Regions from separate parts of the Massilia sp. CMS3.1 genome, predicted to be linked through region 3. Evidence: predicted binding sites of a transcription regulator. Region 3 holds the regulator's gene; each other region holds the start of a gene.
What was found. The regulator sigma-54, encoded in region 3, starts transcription at its own class of promoters, with help from an activator protein. The targets are predictions, from matches to a motif close to TGGCANGNAANCTGCTTT.
Positions count from the first base shown of each region.

Region 1: ACHAC9_RS19655 (PEP-CTERM sorting domain-containing protein) is a predicted target of sigma-54. The motif match lies at 1,480-1,497, and genes of this name have one in related genera.
Region 2: ACHAC9_RS20810 (PEP-CTERM sorting domain-containing protein) is a predicted target of sigma-54. The motif match lies at 2,081-2,098, and genes of this name have one in related genera.
Region 4: pepA (flocculation-associated PEP-CTERM protein PepA) is a predicted target of sigma-54. The motif match lies at 2,610-2,627, and genes of this name have one in related genera.

Region 1 is NZ_JBIMES010000014.1:6,246-11,265, forward strand. It holds gene mutS (DNA mismatch repair protein MutS) at 1-434, opposite strand, end outside; gene ACHAC9_RS19640 (response regulator) at 547-990, opposite strand; gene ACHAC9_RS19645 (hypothetical protein) at 1,042-1,218, shown strand; gene ACHAC9_RS19650 (hypothetical protein) at 1,202-1,342, shown strand; gene ACHAC9_RS19655 (PEP-CTERM sorting domain-containing protein) at 1,527-2,165, shown strand; gene ACHAC9_RS19660 (LysE family translocator) at 2,185-2,811, opposite strand; gene cphA (cyanophycin synthetase) at 2,819-5,020, opposite strand, start outside.
Region 2 is NZ_JBIMES010000016.1:21,191-26,210, forward strand. It holds gene ACHAC9_RS20795 (DUF2254 domain-containing protein) at 1-666, opposite strand, end outside; gene ACHAC9_RS20800 (hypothetical protein) at 770-1,108, opposite strand; gene ACHAC9_RS20805 (hypothetical protein) at 1,352-1,813, opposite strand; gene ACHAC9_RS20810 (PEP-CTERM sorting domain-containing protein) at 2,143-2,886, shown strand; gene ACHAC9_RS20815 (response regulator) at 3,186-3,923, shown strand; gene ACHAC9_RS20820 (TonB-dependent receptor domain-containing protein) at 4,026-5,020, shown strand, end outside.
Region 3 is NZ_JBIMES010000008.1:84,026-89,045, reverse strand. It holds gene ACHAC9_RS14495 (enoyl-CoA hydratase/isomerase family protein) at 1-574, opposite strand, end outside; gene hpf (ribosome hibernation-promoting factor, HPF/YfiA family) at 697-1,053, opposite strand; gene ACHAC9_RS14485 (RNA polymerase factor sigma-54) at 1,116-2,582, opposite strand; gene lptB (LPS export ABC transporter ATP-binding protein) at 2,598-3,365, opposite strand; gene lptA (lipopolysaccharide transport periplasmic protein LptA) at 3,362-3,943, opposite strand; gene lptC (LPS export ABC transporter periplasmic protein LptC) at 3,959-4,561, opposite strand; gene ACHAC9_RS14465 (KdsC family phosphatase) at 4,587-5,020, opposite strand, start outside.
Region 4 is NZ_JBIMES010000006.1:131,598-136,617, forward strand. It holds gene ACHAC9_RS11820 (ThiF family adenylyltransferase) at 1-413, shown strand, start outside; gene ACHAC9_RS11825 (nitroreductase family protein) at 410-1,489, shown strand; gene pepA (flocculation-associated PEP-CTERM protein PepA) at 1,702-2,559, opposite strand; gene ACHAC9_RS11835 (nucleotidyltransferase domain-containing protein) at 2,763-3,851, opposite strand; gene ACHAC9_RS11840 (HprK-related kinase A) at 3,848-4,765, opposite strand; gene ACHAC9_RS11845 (HPr-rel-A system PqqD family peptide chaperone) at 4,759-5,020, opposite strand, start outside.

The DNA of each region.
Region 1 (5,020 bases), on a different contig from region 3:
GCCAGCAGGGAGCGCTCGGCTTTTTCGGGCAGCAGATCGGAATCGGTGAGCGTGCCGGGCGTGACCACGCGCATCACCTTGCGCTCGACCGGACCTTTACTTGTCGCCGGGTCGCCGATCTGCTCGCAGATCGCGCACGATTCGCCGAGCTTCACGAGTTTGCCGAGGTAGCCGTCGAGCGAGTGGAAAGGCACCCCGCACATCTTGATCGGGTTGCCGCCGGCCGAACCGCGCGCGGTCAGCGTGATGCCGAGGATGCGCGCGGCTTTCTCGGCGTCCTCGTGGAACAGCTCGTAAAAGTCGCCCATGCGGTAAAACACCAGCATGGTCGGGTAATCGGCCTTGATGCCCAGGTACTGGGCCATCATCGGGGTGACTTTCTCCGACGTTGCGCGTGCGGCAGCGGCGTTGATTTCGGTAGGGACGGTGGTCATGTCAATCGTGTTCGGGAAGGCAGGGCGGCAGCCGCGCCAGGACCGTCATTTTACAGCCATTGGCTGGGCAGCAGGATGCCGGACCGGCATGCGCCCGAGTAGCAGAACAGAATCAGCTGCGCAGCAAAGCCATGATCGTGTCGAGCTTGTAAGGCTTGGTCGTAAACAGATAGCGTCGCTCGCGGTTTTCCATCAGGGATGGGACCGTATACCCGGAAGTCAGGACAACTTTGATCCAGGGGAAGAACTCGGTGACGGCATCCGCCAGCTGCAAGCCGTTCATGCCGGGCATCATGACGTCCGAAAATACGGCATCGATGTCGGCGTCCTGCCCCAGGATCGTCAACGCTTCCTTGGCCGAATTGGCGACCACGACGTCCAGTCCGCGGCTGCCCAGGAGCGCCTCGGCCAGGTCAGCGAGGTCCGCTTCATCGTCGACGACCAGCACTTTGCGTACCAGGCCGGCTGCCTTGCCGGCTGCTGCTTCATCGACGTCGTGCGAACCCGCGAAACCGGGCGGAACAGCCTTCGAAAACGACCAGCGGACATTCGGCATACCGACCACAGCAACTCCCAGGACAGATCGCGTGCCACCCAGGCGGGTGGAATGAAGAAAAATACAAGTATGAATGATTTCAGGCTTGTGCTGCAAACAATTGCCGGCGTAAAGCGTGCTCATGGGCATGACATAAAAATATTCGATCGATTCAGGCTTGATTTCAGTGGAATCGCCAAAATCCCACTAGCATGGGACATCCGGGAGCGCCGTGGTCGGCATCATTGAACACGGCCATGACTGCGCCAACGAGGCGTGGATGGGGGAGTGCGACGCGACCATCCGGGCGCCGCTGTCTCCTTCGCGGGTGGAGTGGACGCTCGACTTCGAGTTGCGCTATTTCGGCAGTTGAACCCTGCATTTTTTGGCGCCGTCCCGGCCCCGAGCGAATGCTGTCACCCGGCCTGTATGTCGGGGTAATTTACACCTTGCTTCACTCGGCGCCGACGGGGTTTGGTAAGTGCCTGATAAGGCGCGTCTTTTGGATGGTGGAACGAAAATTGCTTCTATGTAGACGCCAATAATAAGGAGAACCCATGCGCTACGTGCGACGTCTTGCCGCTTTGATCATCACCGTCTGCGCTTGCGCCAGCGCCTCCGCCGCCGTCATCACGGCGACCAACACCACCTACGGTGTCATCGACGGCAGTGAAGCAACGCGCGTATTGGCCGTCGATGTGCACGGCACGATTACTGACGTGAACATCACGGTCGAATTCTCGAAGTGCGACAATCCGCCAATCGGCCCGAATGGCCGTGCTTGCGTGGGCCGTGGCTCTCCCTTCGAAAGCGAGTTCTCGCTTGTCCTGGTCGGACCGAACGGCCAGTCTGCCACCCTGGTCGATTCCTTCGACACCTATACAGCTGGCACTGTAGGGAGTGGCGTCGGGCGCGTGCTGGTGACGTTCGACGACGAAGCCGCGGCCGCTGCCGGTCCGCGTGTGCGGGCGGGCACCTTCCGCCCGGAGGACATGCTCTCCGCTTTCGATGGCATGGACTTGTTCGGCAGCTGGACCCTGTTCTTGCAGGACGACTTCCCCGCCGATCCGCTCGAATTCTTCTCGACGTCGCTCGAGATCGCCTACGAGCCGGCGCCCGTGCCGGAGCCGGCCACGCTGGCAATGCTCGGCCTGGGCCTGGGCTTGATGGGAATGCGGGCGGCGCGCAAGCCTTGATCCGCTCAGCGCGACACGATCAGCGTGACAGGATCAACTTCGCGCCCAGCGCAATGAACACGGTCCCGGCCAGGCGGTCGAGCCATTTGCCGGCACCGGGCTTGCGCTCGAGCCAGGCGCCCACGGAGCCGGCAAAATAACCGAGCAGGCCGAACAGGATCGCCGCCTGCAGCGTGAAGGTCAGGCCCAGCGCCAGCATCTGTCCCGGCACATTGCCGTGTGCCGCAATCACGAACTGCGGCAGCAGCGACAGGAAAAACAGCACCACTTTCGGGTTGATGGCGTTTGCCAGCAGCCCTTTCATGAACAGGCTGCGCAGCGACTGCGAGGGTTCTTTCGCGCTCGCTGCCGACTGCCCGCCCGTGCTGCGCAGCGCGCCGATTCCCAGCCAGACCAGGTACAAGCCTCCGCCGATGCGCAGCAGCGTGAACGCGGTCGGGGAGGCGGCGATGATCGCGCTCACGCCGATCACGGCGAGAAAAGTGTGGCTCAGGCAGCCTAGCGCGCAGCCCAGGCCGAAGACCATGCCTTGTTGACGACCCTTCGACATGCCGAGACCGAGCACCATCAGGTTGTCGGGGCCGGGGGAGGCGGTGAGCAGGATGGCGGCGAGCAGGAAGCCGAAAAATTGTTCGGGTGCGAGCATGGTTGAATTATTTTGCTTCCGCGACCCGCTTGGTGATATGCGCCAGCGCCGCATCGACCTGGTCGATCAGGATCAGGCACAGGTCGCCCTCGGTCAGGCGCGCCAGGGCCCGGTCGATCGCGACGAACTCGCCATTGATTTCCTCGACATGGCTGGTGCGCGTGGCGCCAAGCAAACCTTGGCGCAGCAAGGCCACGACTTCGCCGTCGGGACGTCCACGCTGGCACTGGTCCTGGTACAGCAGCACGTCGTCGAACGCCTTACCCAGGATTTCGGTCTGCTGGGTGATGTCCTGGTCGCGCCGGTCGCCGGCGCCGCTGATCACGGCCAGGCGGCGTTTTGCCGGCATGTTCTCGACCGCCGACACCAGGGCAGCGATGGCGTCAGGGTTGTGGCCGTAGTCGGCGATCAGGGTCGCGCCCTTGTAGTCGAACACATTGAAGCGCCCCGGCGCGTTGTCGCTCTCGCCGACAAAGGTTTTCAGGCCGAGGCGCATCTTGTCCCAGTCCAGGCCCACGGCCCAGGCGGCACCGACCGAAGCCATCACGTTCTCGACCTGGAAGCCGATGGCGCCGCCGCGGGTGATCGGCACCTCCGCCAGTGCAATCTTCGTGTCAAGCTTGCCCTCGGCGCAGACCAGGACACCATCTTCCACGTACACGACGCGCCGGCCCTGGGCGCGGTGCATGGCGATCAGCGGGTGGCCGCCGTCCTGGGCGAAGAAGGTGATGTCGCCTTTCGTGTTCTCGGCCATGGCGGCGACGACCGGATCGGCTGCATTGAGCACGGCCATGCCGCCGACCTTCACGTTCTGGACGATCACGCGCTTCAGGACCGCGAGGTCTTCCAGCGTGGTGATGTAGTTCAGGCCGAGGTGGTCGCCTGCGCCGATGTTGGTCACGACCGCCACTTCGCAGCGATCGAAGGCCAGTCCTTCGCGCAGCAGGCCGCCACGGGCGGTCTCGAACACGGCGGCGTCGACGTCCGGGTGCAGCAGCACGTTGCGCGCGCTGCGCGGACCGCTGCAGTCGCCGCTGTCGATGCGCCGGCCTTCGATATACACGCCGTCGGTATTCGTCATGCCGGTGCGCAGGCCGGATGTGGTGAGCAGGTGCGCGATCAGGCGCACGGTCGTCGTCTTGCCGTTGGTGCCGGTAACGGCGACCACCGGGATACGGCCGTCGTCGCCCTTCTTGAACATCATGTCGATGATCGCTGCGCCGACATCGCGGCCCTTGCCGAAGGAGGGCGAGAGGTGCATGCGCAGCCCCGGCGCGGCATTGACTTCGACGATGCCGCCGTGTTGCTCTTCAATCGGTTTGAGGACGGAATCGCACACCAGGTCGACGCCGCAGATATCCAGGCCGACCATGTGCGCGGCGGCGATGGCACGCGCGGCGACTTCCGGATGGACGTCGTCGGTGACGTCGGTGGCCGCGCCGCCGGTCGACAAATTCGCGTTATTGCGCAGCACGACGCGGCGGCCCTTGGCGGGCACCGAGTCCGCTTCCAGTCCTTGCTTGGCCAGGCTGCCGAGTGCGATGTCGTCGAAGCGGATCTTGGTCAGCGAGGTCGAATGCCCGTTGCCGCGGCGCGGGTCGAGGTTGACCTGGTCGACCAGCTGGCGCACCGTGTGCACGCCGTCGCCCACCACAATCGGCGGATCGCGGCGCGCGGCGGCGATCAGCTTGTCGCCGATGACGAGCAGGCGGTAATCGTGGCCCGGCAGGTAGCGCTCGACCAGGATGTCGTCGCGGAACTCGCTCGCCGAGTTGAAGCCGGCCGTGATCTGTTCCTTGGTAGTGATGTTGACGGTCACCCCCTTGCCCTGGTTGCCGTCCTTCGGCTTGATCACGACCGGCAGGCCGATCTCTTGCGCGGCAGCCCAGGCGTCGTCAGCATCAAGCACGACGCGCCCGAGCGGCACCGGCACGCCGGCGGCGTCCAGCAGGCGCTTGGTCAGTTCCTTGTCCTGGGCGATGGTCTCGGCGATGGCGCCGGTGGCGTCGATCTCGGCGGCCTGGATGCGGCGCTGCTTGCTGCCCCAGCCGAACATCACGAGGCTGCCTTCGGTCAGGCGCCGGAACGGGATGTCGCGCTCGATCGCGGCCTGCACGATCGAACCGGTCGAGGGGCCGAGGCGCACGTCTTCGTCGAGCTCGCGTAATTGAAGCAGCGCCGCTTCCAGGTCGAAGGGCGTGTCCTCACG
Region 2 (5,020 bases), on a different contig from region 3:
GGCCAACACAACCAGACCGAAACGCGGGTCGTCGTCGAATTGGCGAAGCGGGCCGATGATGAAGGCCTTGCGCAGGAGCCCGGGCTCGATCGGCCCACTTTGCCCGGAGTCGGGCAGCACGTAGCCAAGCGGGCGTGACGCTACGATCATCGCGCCCGGCACGCAACCGAGCGTGATGCGAACCTTGTGCTTTGTCGCGATGCGTTGGAGTGCTGCCATGTCGACACGCTGCAGATACCCGTTCGTGTCGCTGTGGAAGCCCAGGCCGCAGACCGGACCACTGGCGGCCAAGCCACCCAGGCTTGGTCCCTGCCTGCGCCGACCCATGGCCTGGGCAGTTGCCTGTTCCACCTTGGCCATCACCGCGCCGAGCCGGCCCAGGCACGCAATGCTGTCGACCCAGCGCACGAACACCACGATCACGCCGGCGAGCGTCGGCAGCGTCAGTACGAACAGGGTGAACCGGCCTGCCTTGCCAAAGTAATCATTGGTCGTCGCACTGAGTCCCACGATAGCGAAAATGAAGGCGCCGACGAAGATCGACAGTGCATTCTGGGAAACATCGTCTGCGACCACCAACGGGAAGGCGCGCGCGGTCGCCGATTGCCCGGCCGACGCATAGGCCGCCACCATCGAGGCAACGGCAAACGTGGCCACTTCGAGCATACTGGCCGCAATGACCTTGAGAAGGTCGATGACGGAGCCCTGAGCGATTTAGGGCACTTTCCAGTCAACCGGGATGTTGCATTAGCTCCCAAGCTTCGCATTCTTAGAAGCAGCTACTACCAGACTTCGAATAGGGCGTCGGCACGACCGCCGTGCCTCGCGCTGCCATATGGCGGAAAGCACGGTGCGCGGTCGCCTCGTCACAGCTCTCCAAGCTCAGGCGCATGACCTCGCGCGCGGTAAGCTTGCCCGCCGCGACCTGCCCTGCCAGCTCGGCTTCGCGGGGCGTTGCGGCGCGCAGCAGGTAAGTCTGGTGTTCGACCGTGCCGAGGCCGCCCTCGAAGGCGCGCGCCAGCGGCATCAGGCCTGGCAGATGGCCCGACGTGCGCAGGCCCGGTGCCTTGGCCTGGCGCAGCGCCGCTAGGTAGGTCCCGGGGGTCATGGTGCTTTCGGTGATCTTCAGGAAATCGACGCCTTCGCCTGAAGCTGGTCGAGTGCCTTGCCGACTTCTTCGGGCGTGCCGACTTCGAGCGTGCCCTTCTACATGGTTTGCGTCCTTCCAGCTTTGGACCGGAAGCGAAAATCGTAAGGCCGGCCATCTTGCCGTCGGCAATCTGCTGACCTCATGCGAGCACCGTATCGGAAAGGTCCCCCGCGCAGTCGCGCACCGACATAATGCCGTGCGCTAAGTACTTGACCGGGAATAAATGTGAATTTTGGCAAACAGAACCGGATGCGGTGCAAGGCGGCGAGTGCGCCGCAGTGCGAGCACTGCAAGTACGAGGCAACGCAGCAACGCGCCGGTTCTGGCAGCCAAAAACACATTTATTTCTGGGCGAGTACTTAGGTACAGGGGCAACAACTGCCTGTTTTCTTCGATCAGCGCCTCGTCGTCGCCGAAGTGAACATGGGTGTCCCACAAGCCGGGCATCAGGTATTTGCCCTGCAGTTTGATTAGTTTTTTCGGAGCATAGCGCTTTAGCTGCGCGTCCTTGACGACAGCGACGATGGTATCGCCTCTTAAGAGCACGGACTGTTCCGTTGTACCGGTTCCCACCTCGACGTCGATCAGGGTGGCCTGGGTCCCTGCGAAGTTGATGACGATTTTTTCGGCGGCGTGGACTGCCTCGAAAAGACCTGCGGCCATCAATGCGGCCGAGAGTTATTCAGTGAATGCAGTGCAGAATTCCGGAACGTGTATATCTGAGAACTTTACACCGCATAAGCTGTCTGGCCCTGGCCCCGGCCCCTCGACTCTGCATCCTCACCAGCATGCACGCTAATAACAATTCATAGCAGCCAGCAACGAAGCATCAATACTAGAAATTCTATTAAAAATAACCGATTGTCGAAAAATATTACACATCAGCCCATGCTAGGCATACTCTTCACGCATACGCCCCGTATTTACAAGTGGCACGCATATTGCTCTGAAATCGCTGCCAGCATTGGCATACAACTCTTGGGGAGAGAATTGTGTCACATATCATAAAAACCGCCTGTGCACTTGTTATTGCCATGTCGTTCGCAGGGCCTGCAGCAGCTGTCCCGATTGTGCTGACATTTGAAGGGGTGGGTGACCGTGCCTCCGTCAATGATTTCTATAATGGCGGCAGCGATTCTGCAGGCAACCGCGGCACGAACTACGGGATTTATTTCTCGACTACTAGTCTAGGGTCGATCGATCGGAATGCAGGCGGTACGGGAGAATTTGCCAACGAACCTTCAGCGAGCACCATTGTCGCTTTTTTGAGTGGCGGCGCGGCCACCATGAATGTAACTTCCGGCTTCGATACGGGTTTTTCCTTCTTCTACAGCAGTAGCGAGAACGGCTTTGTCAACGTGTACGATGGCCTGAATGGGACGGGCAAGCTGCTCGCATCGCTGGAGCTGCACGACAATATCGATAATTGCAGCGGCGACCCCAGCGGCCTGTATTGCCGGTTCAGCCCGATCGGTATGACATTCGACGGTATCGCACGGTCAGTCGATTTCGGCGGCGCCACGAATAATATCGGCTTTGACAACATTACCCTCGGGAGTTTTGTTCCGGGTACCCCATCCGTCCCGGACATTCCGGACGAACCAGACACGCCTATCGATCCGGATAACCCCACCGGTCCCGACAACCCGACCGAGGTCCCGGAACCGGCAACCCTCGCCTTGACTGCACTAGGATTGGCCGGTCTGGCCGCAGGGCGCCGCCATAAAGCGAAATAAATCCCGGCTCCATGCCGGCCGCGGGCCAGTCCGGATGGTCCGCATTTCTCTAGTAAATGCCCGCAGAGCAGCTGCGCTAAGGAAATACATTACTTGTGTTCAATTGTCAGGAGGCGTATTTTTGAACCGCATCAATAGCGATGCAAAAATACTATGACTGACCCACCGAAATCACCTTCTTCCATATAAAGTTGAATGAACATTCATGGACGCCGTAAAAATATTCCTAATCTGAAATACGTAGATTAGCCAGATATGGGGGGAGGCTGCGATGGCGAAAATTCAACATGGAGGGTGTTATGACGGTCCGTGTCCTGATCGTTGAAGATCACACGCTGGTACGTGAGGCACTGGGTTCGCTCGTGGCGGGACTGCCTGGTTTCGAGGTGGCGGACACCGTCTCCGACGGCAAGGGGGCCATCCGCGCCGCCACTGTCTTGCAACCGGAACTGGTGCTGATGGACCTGTCGATGCCGGGAATGAGCGGCATGGACGCAGCCACCGAAATTCGGCGCCGCTTTCCCGATGTGCACGTCGTCTTTCTCACCTTGTCGCGCGATGAAAAATTCGTGCGCGAAGCATTTGGAATGGGCGCCGATGCTTATCTGCTGAAAGGCGCGTCCCTGGAAGAATTCGAATTGGCCTTGCATTGCGTGGTCCAGGGAAAGAAATACCTCAGCAGCGAATTGTCGGCCGCGATGGCAACCGGAACGCACTTCGGACATAGCGCAGAGCCAGGTTCATCCTGGAAAAACCTGAGTGGACGCGAACGCAGCATTCTCAAATTAATTGCCGAGGGAAATACCAACCGCAGTGCTGCCGAATATCTCTGCATTAGCACCAAAACGGTGGAAAAGCACCGTTCCAGCCTGATGCGCAAACTCGGCTTGCGCAGCGCCGCCGAGCTCGCCGTGGTCGCGATCGACATGGGCCTGGTCGAACGTGCCAGTGTTGCCGGTCCGCGCCGGCGCGCCATGCCGGATCCGGGGATGACGCCGGCGCCCCTGCGTTCGGACGAATCGGGTCTGTTCTGCTGAGCGGCCGGACTGGGCCGTGAAAAGACTGACATCGAGCGCCATCGACGCAGCAAGCCTGCTTGCGGTCAGCGTCTGCCTGTTGGCGGCGCTTGCCTGGCGGGCATCCAGGGGTTTCCTGGCTACACCCCGGCCACGCAAGTCTATGCCGGTCGCCACAACACCGCCGTCTACATCGACGCCGAGCACAAATGGAGCGAGCAGCTGACCCTGGGTTCGGCCGTGCGGCGCGAGCGCTATTCCGACTTCGGGAATACGACGACAGGCAAACTCACCGCCCGCTTCGATCCGATCCGCGCATTCGGCCTGCGCGCCAGCGCCTCGACGGGCTTCCGGGCGCCCTCGGTGCAGCAGAAGTTCTACAGCGCGGTATCGACCAATTTGAACAATGCGGGTGTGCTGACCGAAACCCTGACCGCGCGCGAAGGCAGCGCCGTCACCCGGGCTTTCGCCATCGCCCCGCTCAAGGATGAGACTTCGCGCAGCGCCAGCATAGGCATGGTGCTGCGTCCGGTCTCGAATTTTTCAGTGACGGCGGACCTGTACCGCACCGACATCGATGACCGCATCGTGTTCTCCAGCACGGTGTCCCCGGAGAGCGGCGCCTGCCCCACGCTTGCTGCCTGCCCGATCCGCGCCATCCTCGATCCGCTGCGCGTGGGCCAGGCGCAGTTTTTTACGAATGCGATCGATACCGAGACGGTGGGACTGGATGTGGTGGCCGAACACACCACGCGCCACCTGGCAGGGGGCACTTTGAAACTGTCCGGGCAGCTTGGCCTGAACCGCACCCACGTCGAGACGCGCCGCTCGTCCTCGCCGGTGCTCAGCGGCGCACAGCTGTTCGACGATGCCCAGGTCACGCTGATCGAGCGCGGCCAGCCGCGCCGGCACCATGTGGTCGCGGCCGACTACGCGCGCGGCGCCTGGGGCGCCAACCTGCGCGCGAATTACTACGGCCAGGTGCAGGGCCAGGGTTTTACGGCGCCGTTCGTGCAGACCTGGGAAGCGACATGGCTGATCGACCTGGCGCTGCGCTACAGGTTCACACGCAGCCTGAGCCTGGCGGCGGGCGTGGAAAATGGGTTCGATCGCTACCC
Region 3 (5,020 bases):
GCACGAACACGTCGGCCAGTCCGACATACAAGGCGTCGGCCGCACCCATCGTCAAGCCCGTCAGGCCCAGGTAATTGCCCAGCTGACCCGGCGCGTGCGACAGGAAATGGCTGCCGCCGACATCCGGGAACAAGCCGATGTTCACTTCCGGCATGGCCATTTTGGTGCGCTCGGTGACGATGCGCAGGCCGCTCTCGGGACCTCCCTGGGCGATGCCCATGCCGCCGCCCATCACCACGCCATCCATGATCGAGATATACGGTTTCCGATAGAAGTAGATGAGGTGGTTCAGCGCGTATTCTTCGGTGAAAAAATCTTCCAGCAGCGCGCTGCCCCCTGGCGGGGTGGCGTGGCCGGCTTCATGGAAGAAGCGGATGTCGCCGCCGGCGCACAGTGCTTTTTCGCTGCTGCTGGTGAGCACGACCGCGGCGACCGATGCATCGTCGCGCCAGGCCAGCAGGATGGCGGTGAGGCGCCGCACCATCGCCAGCGAGAGAGAATTCAAGGTCTTCGGACGGTCGAGCGTAATCACGCCGGTGCCGTTGGCAACGCGGGTCAGGACATGGTCGGTCATGGTGGTCGGCTTACGGAAAAACATGCATTTTACCGAAGCGCGTGCGTCGCGGGTGCATGCGCCCACGCCCAATTGAAAAGGGCGCCTTTCGGCGCCCTCGTTCAGACGGTGCTCAGTGCTGATCAGAACGCAGCAGTGGCCTCTCCGCCTTCAGGACGGCGCTTGAGCGCCTCGTGACCATGGTCTTTCAGTATCGATTTGTACTTCATCACCTGGCGATCCAGCCTGTCCATCAACAGGTCGATCGCGGCATACAAGTCGTGCGCCACACTCTCCACGTGCACCATCTTGCCGGACAGGCGCAAGTTGATCTCGGCCTTTTGCCGTTTGTCTTTTTCAGTGAGATTGTCGATCGCGAGGATCACGTGGGAATCGATGACTTGATCGAAATGGCGGGTGATGCGTTCGAGCTTGTTCTGTACGTATTCACGGATGGCGGGGGTGACGTCGAGGTGGTGGCCACTGATGGTGAGATTCATACACACTCCTTAGATAAATGCGCGGACTCCGCTACCGCGCCTGGGACGCGTGGGTGCCGCTGTTACAAGGATTTGCGGAGACTGACGGGAGGAATCTTGAGTGCCTCGCGGTATTTTGCAACCGTGCGGCGCGCAATGACCATACCTTGTTCACCGAGCATTTCCGCGATCTTGCTATCGGATAATGGGTTCTTTGGGTCTTCTGCTCCTGTCAGCTGCGCAATAAGCGCCCGTATCGCCGTTGACGATGCTTCGCCCCCCGCTTCGGTGGCGACGTGGCTTCCGAAAAAATACTTCAGCTCAAACATGCCGTGCGGGGTCAGCATGAATTTTTGAGTTGTTACACGAGAAATGGTGCTCTCGTGCAGACCTAGTGTATCAGCTATCTCGCGAAGCACAAGGGGACGCATGGCAACCGCGCCATGGCTAAAAAAGTTGCGCTGGCGTTCCACAATTGCCTGCGAAACACGCAGGATCGTGTCGAAGCGCTGGCGCATATTTTTAATCAACCACTTCGCTTCCTGCAGCTGCGCGCCCATTTGCCCTTCGCCTTTTCCCTGCTTGAGCAAGGTGGCGTAGACGTTGTTGACGCGCAGGCGCGGCATCACTTCGTTGTTCAGCGTGACGGCCCAGCCGCCCTTCGATTTGCGGACAATAACGTCCGGAACGACGTAATCCGACACGCTCGACGCGAACGCCGCGCCGGGGTGCGGATTGCACTGGCGGATCACGGCTTGCGCTTCGCGCAGGTCTTCGTCGTCGCAGTCGAGCGCTTTTTTCAGCTTGGTGAATTCGCGCTGCGCGAACCAGGTCAGATAACCCTCGACGATTTTCAAGGCCATGCGTCGCGTCACCAGCGGCACGCCGCGCATGCTGCGGATCTGCAGCGCCAGGCACTCGGCCGCGCTGCGCGCACCGACGCCGGTCGGATCGAGGCTTTGCACCAGCGCCAGCGCGCAGCGCAATTCATCCATCTCGATGTCCAGCTCGTCCGGCAAGCGCGCGTGGATCTCATCCAACTGCTCTTCGAGGTAGCCGTTGTCGTCGATCGCGTCGATCACCAGTTCGGCCAGTACGCGGTCGCGGTCCGTCACGCCCGTCACCCGCACCTGTTCCGTCAGGTGCTCGCGCAGCGTCACGCCGATGGCGCCGAGCTGCGGACGGCCATCGTCGTCGCCGTCGCCGCCCGAGCTGCGCCCGAGCTCACCCCAGTCGCCGTCGGTCTCTCCGCGCTCGACCTCGGCGCCGCCTTCCCCATCGGCCGATTCCGGGGCCGGCGCGCCCTCCTCGGCACCCGGGGCCGGCGCCTCGGCTTGTGGCGGCGAATCGTTGATCGCACCGTCGGCCAGCAGGCGCACCGAATGGTCGAGCGGATCGTCGAGCCGCTCGAGCAGCGGATTATCGGACAGGATTTGCTCGAGCTCCTGGTGCAGTTCGAGCGTGGACAGCTGCAACAGCCGGATCGACTGCTGAAGCTGCGGCGTGAGCGCCAGGTGCTGCGAAGTCCGGAGTTGCAGGGATTGTTTCATGGCGCCGTTTCAATCCTACATTCTGAAATGTTCGCCCAGGTAGACGCGTCGTACCGACTCGTCGGCGATGATGTCGTCGGGACGTCCCGACGCCAGCACCGCGCCCTGGTTGATGATGTAGGCGCGGTCGCAGATGCCGAGCGTCTCGCGCACATTGTGGTCCGTGATCAAGACGCCGATGCCGCGCTCCTTCAGGAAGCGCACGATGCGCTGGATCTCGATCACCGCGATCGGATCGACGCCGGCAAAGGGCTCGTCGAGCAGCACGAAGCGCGGGTTGGTGGCCAGCGCGCGTGCGATCTCGACGCGGCGCCGTTCGCCGCCCGACAGTGAGAGCGCCGGATTCTCGCGCAGCTTCTCGATTTGAAGTTCGCCTAACAGGGAGTCCAGGCGGGTGTTGATGGCGTCTTTCGTGAGCGCCTTGCCATTGTCGTCGCGCTGCAGTTCGAGCACGGCGCGGATATTGTCTTCCACCGTCAGCTTGCGAAACACCGACGCTTCCTGCGGCAGGTAGGACAGGCCCATCACCGCGCGCCGGTGGATCGGCAGGCTCGAGATGTCGGCGCCGTTGATCTCGATGGTGCCGGCGTCCGACGGCACCAGGCCCACGATCATGTAGAACGAGGTGGTCTTGCCGGCGCCGTTCGGGCCCAGCAGGCCGACGACTTCGCCGCAGCCCACCTCGAGCGAGACGTCGCGCACGACCAGGCGCTTGCCGTAGCTTTTCTGCAGTCCCCGCACGACCAGGGTGCTGCGGCTGTCGGGCATATCCTTCATCATCATGGCTTTCCCGGCGCCGGTGCGGGCGCGGCCCCAGGCGCCGCGCGGCGCGGCGCGATGATCAGGGTGCCGCGTCCGCCGCCAACACGGCTTTCGCCGCTGACGTCGTTACGTACGGTCGCCACTTCGCGCCGGCTGTCGTAGGAGATGTAGGCGCCATCGAGTTCGTTCGTCAGGCGTCCGTTTTCGAGCTGCTTGACGATCGCCTTCGAAAACAGTTTCACCAGTTCCTGGCGCTCGTCGTATTCGATGCGCTCGGCCTGGCCTTCCATCCACAGGTCGGGACCGCCGTCGCGCTTCTGGCGGAAGGTCGCCACGCGGCCCGGACCCGAGGTCAGCGTCACGCTCATATAGCCTTCCGGGCTTTCCTTGACCAGGGCGCGGTCCGATTTCAGGGTCAATGTGCCGCGTGTGACGATGACATTTCCCGTCAGGATGCGCGTCTGCGTGACTTCGTCGACGTCGAGCGAATCGAAGTTGATGACGGCCTGCTTGAGCGAGTCCGCGCGCTCGGCGGAAGCCGACAGCGAGAGCAGGGAAAGAAAGGCGGCGGCGATCACGTTATGGAAACTGTTTTTCATGGGTGCTCGTTCCTGTTATTGGGGTGGTGCGGCGTTCTGGCGCGGCGGATAGACGATCTGGCCGCGCCCGCCGAGGTGCAGCTTCTGGGTCGGGTTGTCGGCCACCATGCCGATCCCGTTCATCGTTGACGCGCCCAGCGTCATCTGCACCGGCAGCGCCGTCTTGAGGATCTCGTCGTCGGCCAGCACGGTGAGGGCCTCGGTGCGCGCGTGCAGGGCTTCGCTGGTCGGCGTGGCCGGGCGCTTGATGTCGACCTTGCCGATCAACTCGACGCGGTTTTCGCCATGGTAGACCTGGCCCCGTTCGGCGTGCATGGTCATGCGCGGGCGGCCAGGGTCCATGCTCTCGACGATCGGCCTGGATATCTCCGACACGTCGTTCTCGGGATGGTGCGCCAGGCGCGCGCCGGACATCACGTAGCGCGGCGCGCCCTGTTCGGTCATGCGCACGAAACTGAAATTCTCGACGATGTAATCCGGCTCGTTCAGGACGTTGCCGGCGGTGGCGCTGTCATCGGTCTGGATCGCCTGCAGCAGCCAGAAGCTGCCGAAGGCGAAGAAGACAGCCGTCAGCATCAGCGCCAGTGTGCGCCAGCGGTGTGCGGTACGTTTATTCACGTGGGGGCCATGCCTTCACGCCAACTCATTGGAAATAAGGCGCCAGCGCCTCGTCGTAGCTGCCCTGGGCCCGCATCACCATGTCGCACACCTCGCGCACGGCGCCACGCCCGCCGCCGGCTTTGGTAACGTAGTGCGCGCGGTGCTGCACCTCCGGGTGCCCGGTCGGCACCGTGACGGCAAACCCTACCTTGGTCAGCAGCGGCAGGTCGATCACGTCGTCGCCGATATAGCCGCACTGCTGGGCCGTCAGGTTCAATTGCGCCAGCAGCTCGGCAAACGCGATGCGCTTGTCGTGAAAGCCTTGCCAGACATGGGTAATGCCCAGGTCTTTCGCACGTGCGACCACGATCGGCGATTTTCTCGCGCTGATGATGGCGGTGGCCACGCCCGTCTTTTGCAGCAGCTGGATGCCCAGGCCATCGAGGACATTGAACGTCTTGGTGATCTCTCCCTCGG
Region 4 (5,020 bases), on a different contig from region 3:
CCCTGCTGAACTTCCTGCCGGGCCAGATGACGTTCGAGGAATATTTCCAGTGGGGAGATCTGCCGGAAACGGACAAGGCCGTCCACTTCGTGGTCGGCCTGGCGCCGGCCGGCCTGCACCGTCCTTACCTGGTGGTGCCGGAAGCGGTGAATTTTGTCGAGCGCCGCGGCCCCTCGACCATCATGGCCTGCCAGTTGTGCGCCGGCGTGATGGGGACCGAAGCGTTAAAGATCCTGTTGGGACGCGGACGCGTGCTGGCGGCGCCCTGGGGCATCCAGTTCGATGCCTACCGCAACAAACTGGTGCGCACCTGGCGCCCTGGCGGCAACAGGAATCCGCTGCACCGCCTGATGATTAAAATTGGAAAGAAACAACTGGCCAAGGACTTGGCAGCCGCGGGAGTGACAGCATGAACGACAGCATCAAGGCGGGTACGATCGAACAGATTCTCGAACTGGCGCGCTGGGCGCCCAGCGGCGACAACATGCAGACCTGGCGCTTCGAGATCGTGGCGCCGGATCACCTGGCCGTGCATGCCTATGATACGCGCGACCACTGCGTCTACGACCTCGACGGTCACCCGAGCCAGATCGCTTTCGGCACCCTGCTCGAGACGGTTGCCATTGCCGCCAGCGGCCACGGCCTGCGCGCCGACGTTGGGCGTCGTCCCGAGGGACGCGCCACGCATCCGGTGTTCGACGTGCGTTTCAGAAACGACTCGTCGGTAGTGCGCAGCCCGCTGATCGAGGTGATCGACAAGCGCACCGTGCAGCGCCGGCCGATGCGCACGACAGCGCTCACGGACGAACACAAACGCATCCTGGCGGCGACCGTGGCGCCGGCGTATTCGCTCACCTGGCTCGAGAGCCGTGGGCAAAAATGGCAGGCAGCCAAACTGATGTTCAATAACGCCCGGCTGCGCCTGACGATGCCGGAAGCCTTCGAGACCCACCGCAGCATCATCGACTGGAAAAACCGCACGCATAGCCCGGACAAAGTGCCGGCCGATGCGCTCGGCGTCGACGCGATGACGCTGCACCTGATGAAATGGGCGATGGTCAGCTGGCGCCGCATGTCTACCGTCAACACGTTAATGGGCACCTGGGCGCCGCGCCTGCAGATGGACCTGGCGCCCGGCATGGCCTGCGCCGCCCACTTCGTGCTCAAGGCGCACAATGCCCCGACATCGATCGACGATTACGTGGCCGCGGGCCGCGCGCTGCAGCGCTTCTGGCTGACGATGACTACGCTCGGTTTGTACATGCAGCCGGAAATGACGCCGCTGATCTTCTCGAAGTATGCACGTGAAGGCACGCGCTTCACGGCCCAGCCGAAGCTGGCCGCTGCTGCCGAAGCATTGCAGCGCGACACCGAGGCCCTGATCTTCAACGACAGCCTGTTCCCGGTTTACATGGGCCGCCTCGGCTATGGCCCGGCACCCGAAGCACGCTCGGTGCGGCGCCCGGTCGCCGAGCTGATGAAGCGCTGAGCCCAGCCAGACTCATGACAAAAAAAGCGGCGATGACCTGATGGTCATCGCCGCTTTTGCTTTCATTTCCCTGCTTGGAAGATCTTTTTTGTGACCGCCAGCGCTTGCCCAGCAACTCGCGTCTTATTTTATTTGCAAAAAATTATTGCTTCATGAAAAAGAGCGGGCAAGCCCGCTCTTTTTCAGTCCTTCAGGTGCTGCTCAGAGGGCAATTAAGCCTTCTTTGCGCGCTTGCGGCTCATGACGCCGGCGCCCAGCATGGCGATACCGAACAGGGCCAGCGAACCTGGCTCTGGCACTTCAGCCAGCTTGAACTGACCGTTGTTGCCAAGGAAGATGTTACCTGGGCCGTTAGCGTAGGCGGTGCCGTTGCAACCAGCACCGGTGAAACCGGCGAATTCGCAGGCGATTTCGCTCACTTGCACGGCGTCTGGGCGGCCGACGGTGTTGGCGTTGGTGAAGGCGAAGGCCATCACCGATTCCAGCGACAGGTCGTCGCCGTTTTCACGGAAGAAGTAGCCAGCGTCCAGGGAGCCAGCGTCGGCTTTCGCGAACACGGTCACTTGACCGTTGTTGGTTGGCGAGCCGCTTGCATCGACCAGGCCACCGCCGCCAGCCATCACGGTGAAGGTAGCGATTTCCTCGCCCAGGTTGGCGCCGTAGAAGCCGTTCGTGCTGGCGTACTGGTTGTTAACTTCGTTCTGATACATGCGAATGGTGCCGCCCGAGAACGAGAAGGCGCCGCTGAAGTTACCGCTACCGGCACCGACGAAGGTTGCGGTGATGTTGCCGCCTGGGTAGTTCACAGGGAACAGCGCGCCGTTGGCGTCAGCCTGGACGATGTTGAACACAGCGTGCTCGGTGAACGAGAAACTGGTGCCGCCGGTTGGGGTGATCTGGATGAAGGCATTGCCGTTCACATCCAGCGATTCCTTGACCGTCTGACCGCTGGCGAAGCCGCCGCCGGTTGGGTTGAAGACCCAGTTGTTCAACACGGTCGCGGCGCTGGCGCTGCCGGCGAAGGTCATTGCAACAGCTGCGGCACAGGCCAGTTTCTTCAGAAATTTCATGATTCAGATTCCTCGCTTAAGTTAATAGGTTGGGCAAACACACTCTGCTATTAGCAAGTGCCGTGCCAGCCTATTAATTTCTTTTGAAATCAGGAACTTATGTCGAGTAATTTGATCTAGCTCAACCACCGTGTAAAAAAACCCGACAGCATAATGTCACAAAAATTTCTTGTAAGAATTTTAATGTTATTAAAACATTTTTCTCAAATAGATTTAACATTTCCCGGAGACAAGAAAGCTTTGTGAAACAGGTGGCGCGCCAGCATCAGCGGTGGCATGCGCAACCAATTGCCGCGTATATATAACAAGCTGTCGCCCGCGGGAGCGAGCACACTGCCGCTGCCAGGCAGGAATGGCCGCAGCGCATTGCGAAACAAGGCATCCATCAGCGCCAGCAAGGCCGCGTTCGGACGCCCCCCGTCGGCGTCGGCGACGGTTGCAGCCGGCACGGGCGTGCCGAGCAGCTCCATGGAATAACGCAGCGCGTAAAACAGCGGACGCTCGAGCTCGAGCTGGCGCGCGCGCCCAGGGAGCGCCTGCCAGAAGCCTGGCTCGGCCGCGCCGAAATGGCAGAGCAGCCGGTGCAGGTCGAACAGGTCGCGCAGGCCGTGGTCGTACTCGCCTTCGGAAAACAGGTGGGTGGCGCTGTGCAGCACCATGTCGCACGGCGCGAGCACTTGCAGGCCCGGCACGCCGGGAAGGGCGCGCGCGTCCGCGCGCAGCAGTGCCGGGTCCGGCCGTACCGCCGCCGTCTCCGGCAGGATCGCATGGTGCACGTCGATCACGGTGGCGCGGCGCATGTGCTGCATCGGCGGCAGCTCGTGCATCCACTCGCGGTAATACCGCTGGTCGTATTCGTCGTGGTGGCCGGCCGCCCAGCCGTGCAGGATCAGCAGGCTTTCGACGTCGGGCAGCGCCGCCTTCGGCACCAGGATGTCGATATCCGAAAACAGGCGCCCGCTTGCCGCCGGCAATCCTGCCGCCACGTAGGCCGTACCCTTGAGCAGGAGCAGCGGCAAGCCGGTGTCGGCCAATGCGCGCTGGACCTGCTGCACTTCGAAGCGTACCGCCTGGGTATGGCGTTCCCATGCCGTGCGCGACCACGCCAGGCGGCGCTGCACGCGTTCCGGCAACGCCGCCAGCACGCCGTGCTCTTCGGCCAGCAAGGCCAGCGTGGCGCCCAGGTCCGCCGCGCCCGCCTGGCGCAGCAATAATTCCCAGTCGGGCGCGTCAAACGCCGCCATCGACGCGGGCTCGCGCAGTACCCGGGTCAGCAGTGGCAAGGTGTTCATGGACGCTCCGCCAGCAGGCGCTCGAACACGACAATCGCGTCGTCGAGCGCGCCGTAGCTGAAATCGAAGGTGCGGGTGCTGTCGATCAGGCGGGCGGCCGTCGTAAAACCGGCGGCGCCGAGCAGGCTGTAATTGAACGCGTTCTCGGCCAGGCGCAGGTGAGCCCGTGCCTGCGGCACCGGCACCAGCTCCGCCGGCGCACCGGCGCGCCATTTCGGGAATACGATCCAGGCCGGCGTCGCCGGCTCCTGCGCGCGCGCGACGCTGGCGCCAGGGACGCGCATGTGCGCCACCGTCCCCTTGATCGTATCGGCGACCGGGGGCGACAGGTGGGCCTCGGGCGCCCAGGCGCGAATCACGTCGATCGAACCATTTTTCAGGCTGACCGGACGCGGCACCGGGTCGATACGCCCGTCTTCCAGGCGTATCAGGGTCAATTCATCGGACAGCAGGCGCCAGCCGCGCGCCACCAGCGCGGCGCACAGGGTGCTCTTGCCGGAGCCCGGCGGGGCCGGCAGGATCACGGCCGCCCCTTCCCTTTCGACCACCGCGGCGTGGATCACCAGCCAGGAGTGCGCATGGCTCGAGACGCACCAGTTCATCGCCCACTCGAACATCGGGTACACCTGGGCCAGCGGCAGCGGCTGGAACGGCGCCATGCCATCGTAATGGAAGAATACCTGGGGCTTGACCAGGCGCCGCAGTCCGCGCGGGCTGCGCAGCAATACGTCGAAGTCGGCAGGCGTGTCTTCGCCCAATACCGGATAGTCGGCATACATGCGTCCCAAGGCCCGCGCCAGCGCCGGCAAGGCGCTGCGCACGCAGGCAACGAAGGGCCCGGTTTGCAGGCGCAGCCCGGGACCGCGCAGGCGCGCGGCCAGCGCTTGCGGGCCGAGTGCCGCAACGGTCAGCATGGGGCGCAGTCGATCAGGTGCAGCGCGGCCAGGTCGGTCAGCACGGCGTGGAGGAATTCGTCATGCGGCACGGGGGGCGCCCAGGCGTCGCCGCGCGCGGGCGCGGCGCCAGGATCGGCGTCGAAGTCGAACTCGAAATGTGCCGCAAGGCGCGAGGCCGGCTGCGGCCCCGCCTGCAGGTGGTGCAGCAAGGCGAGGGCGAATTCGTCGAGCAGGTGGGTATCGCCCGACAAGTCATTGTAGAGCACGCATTCG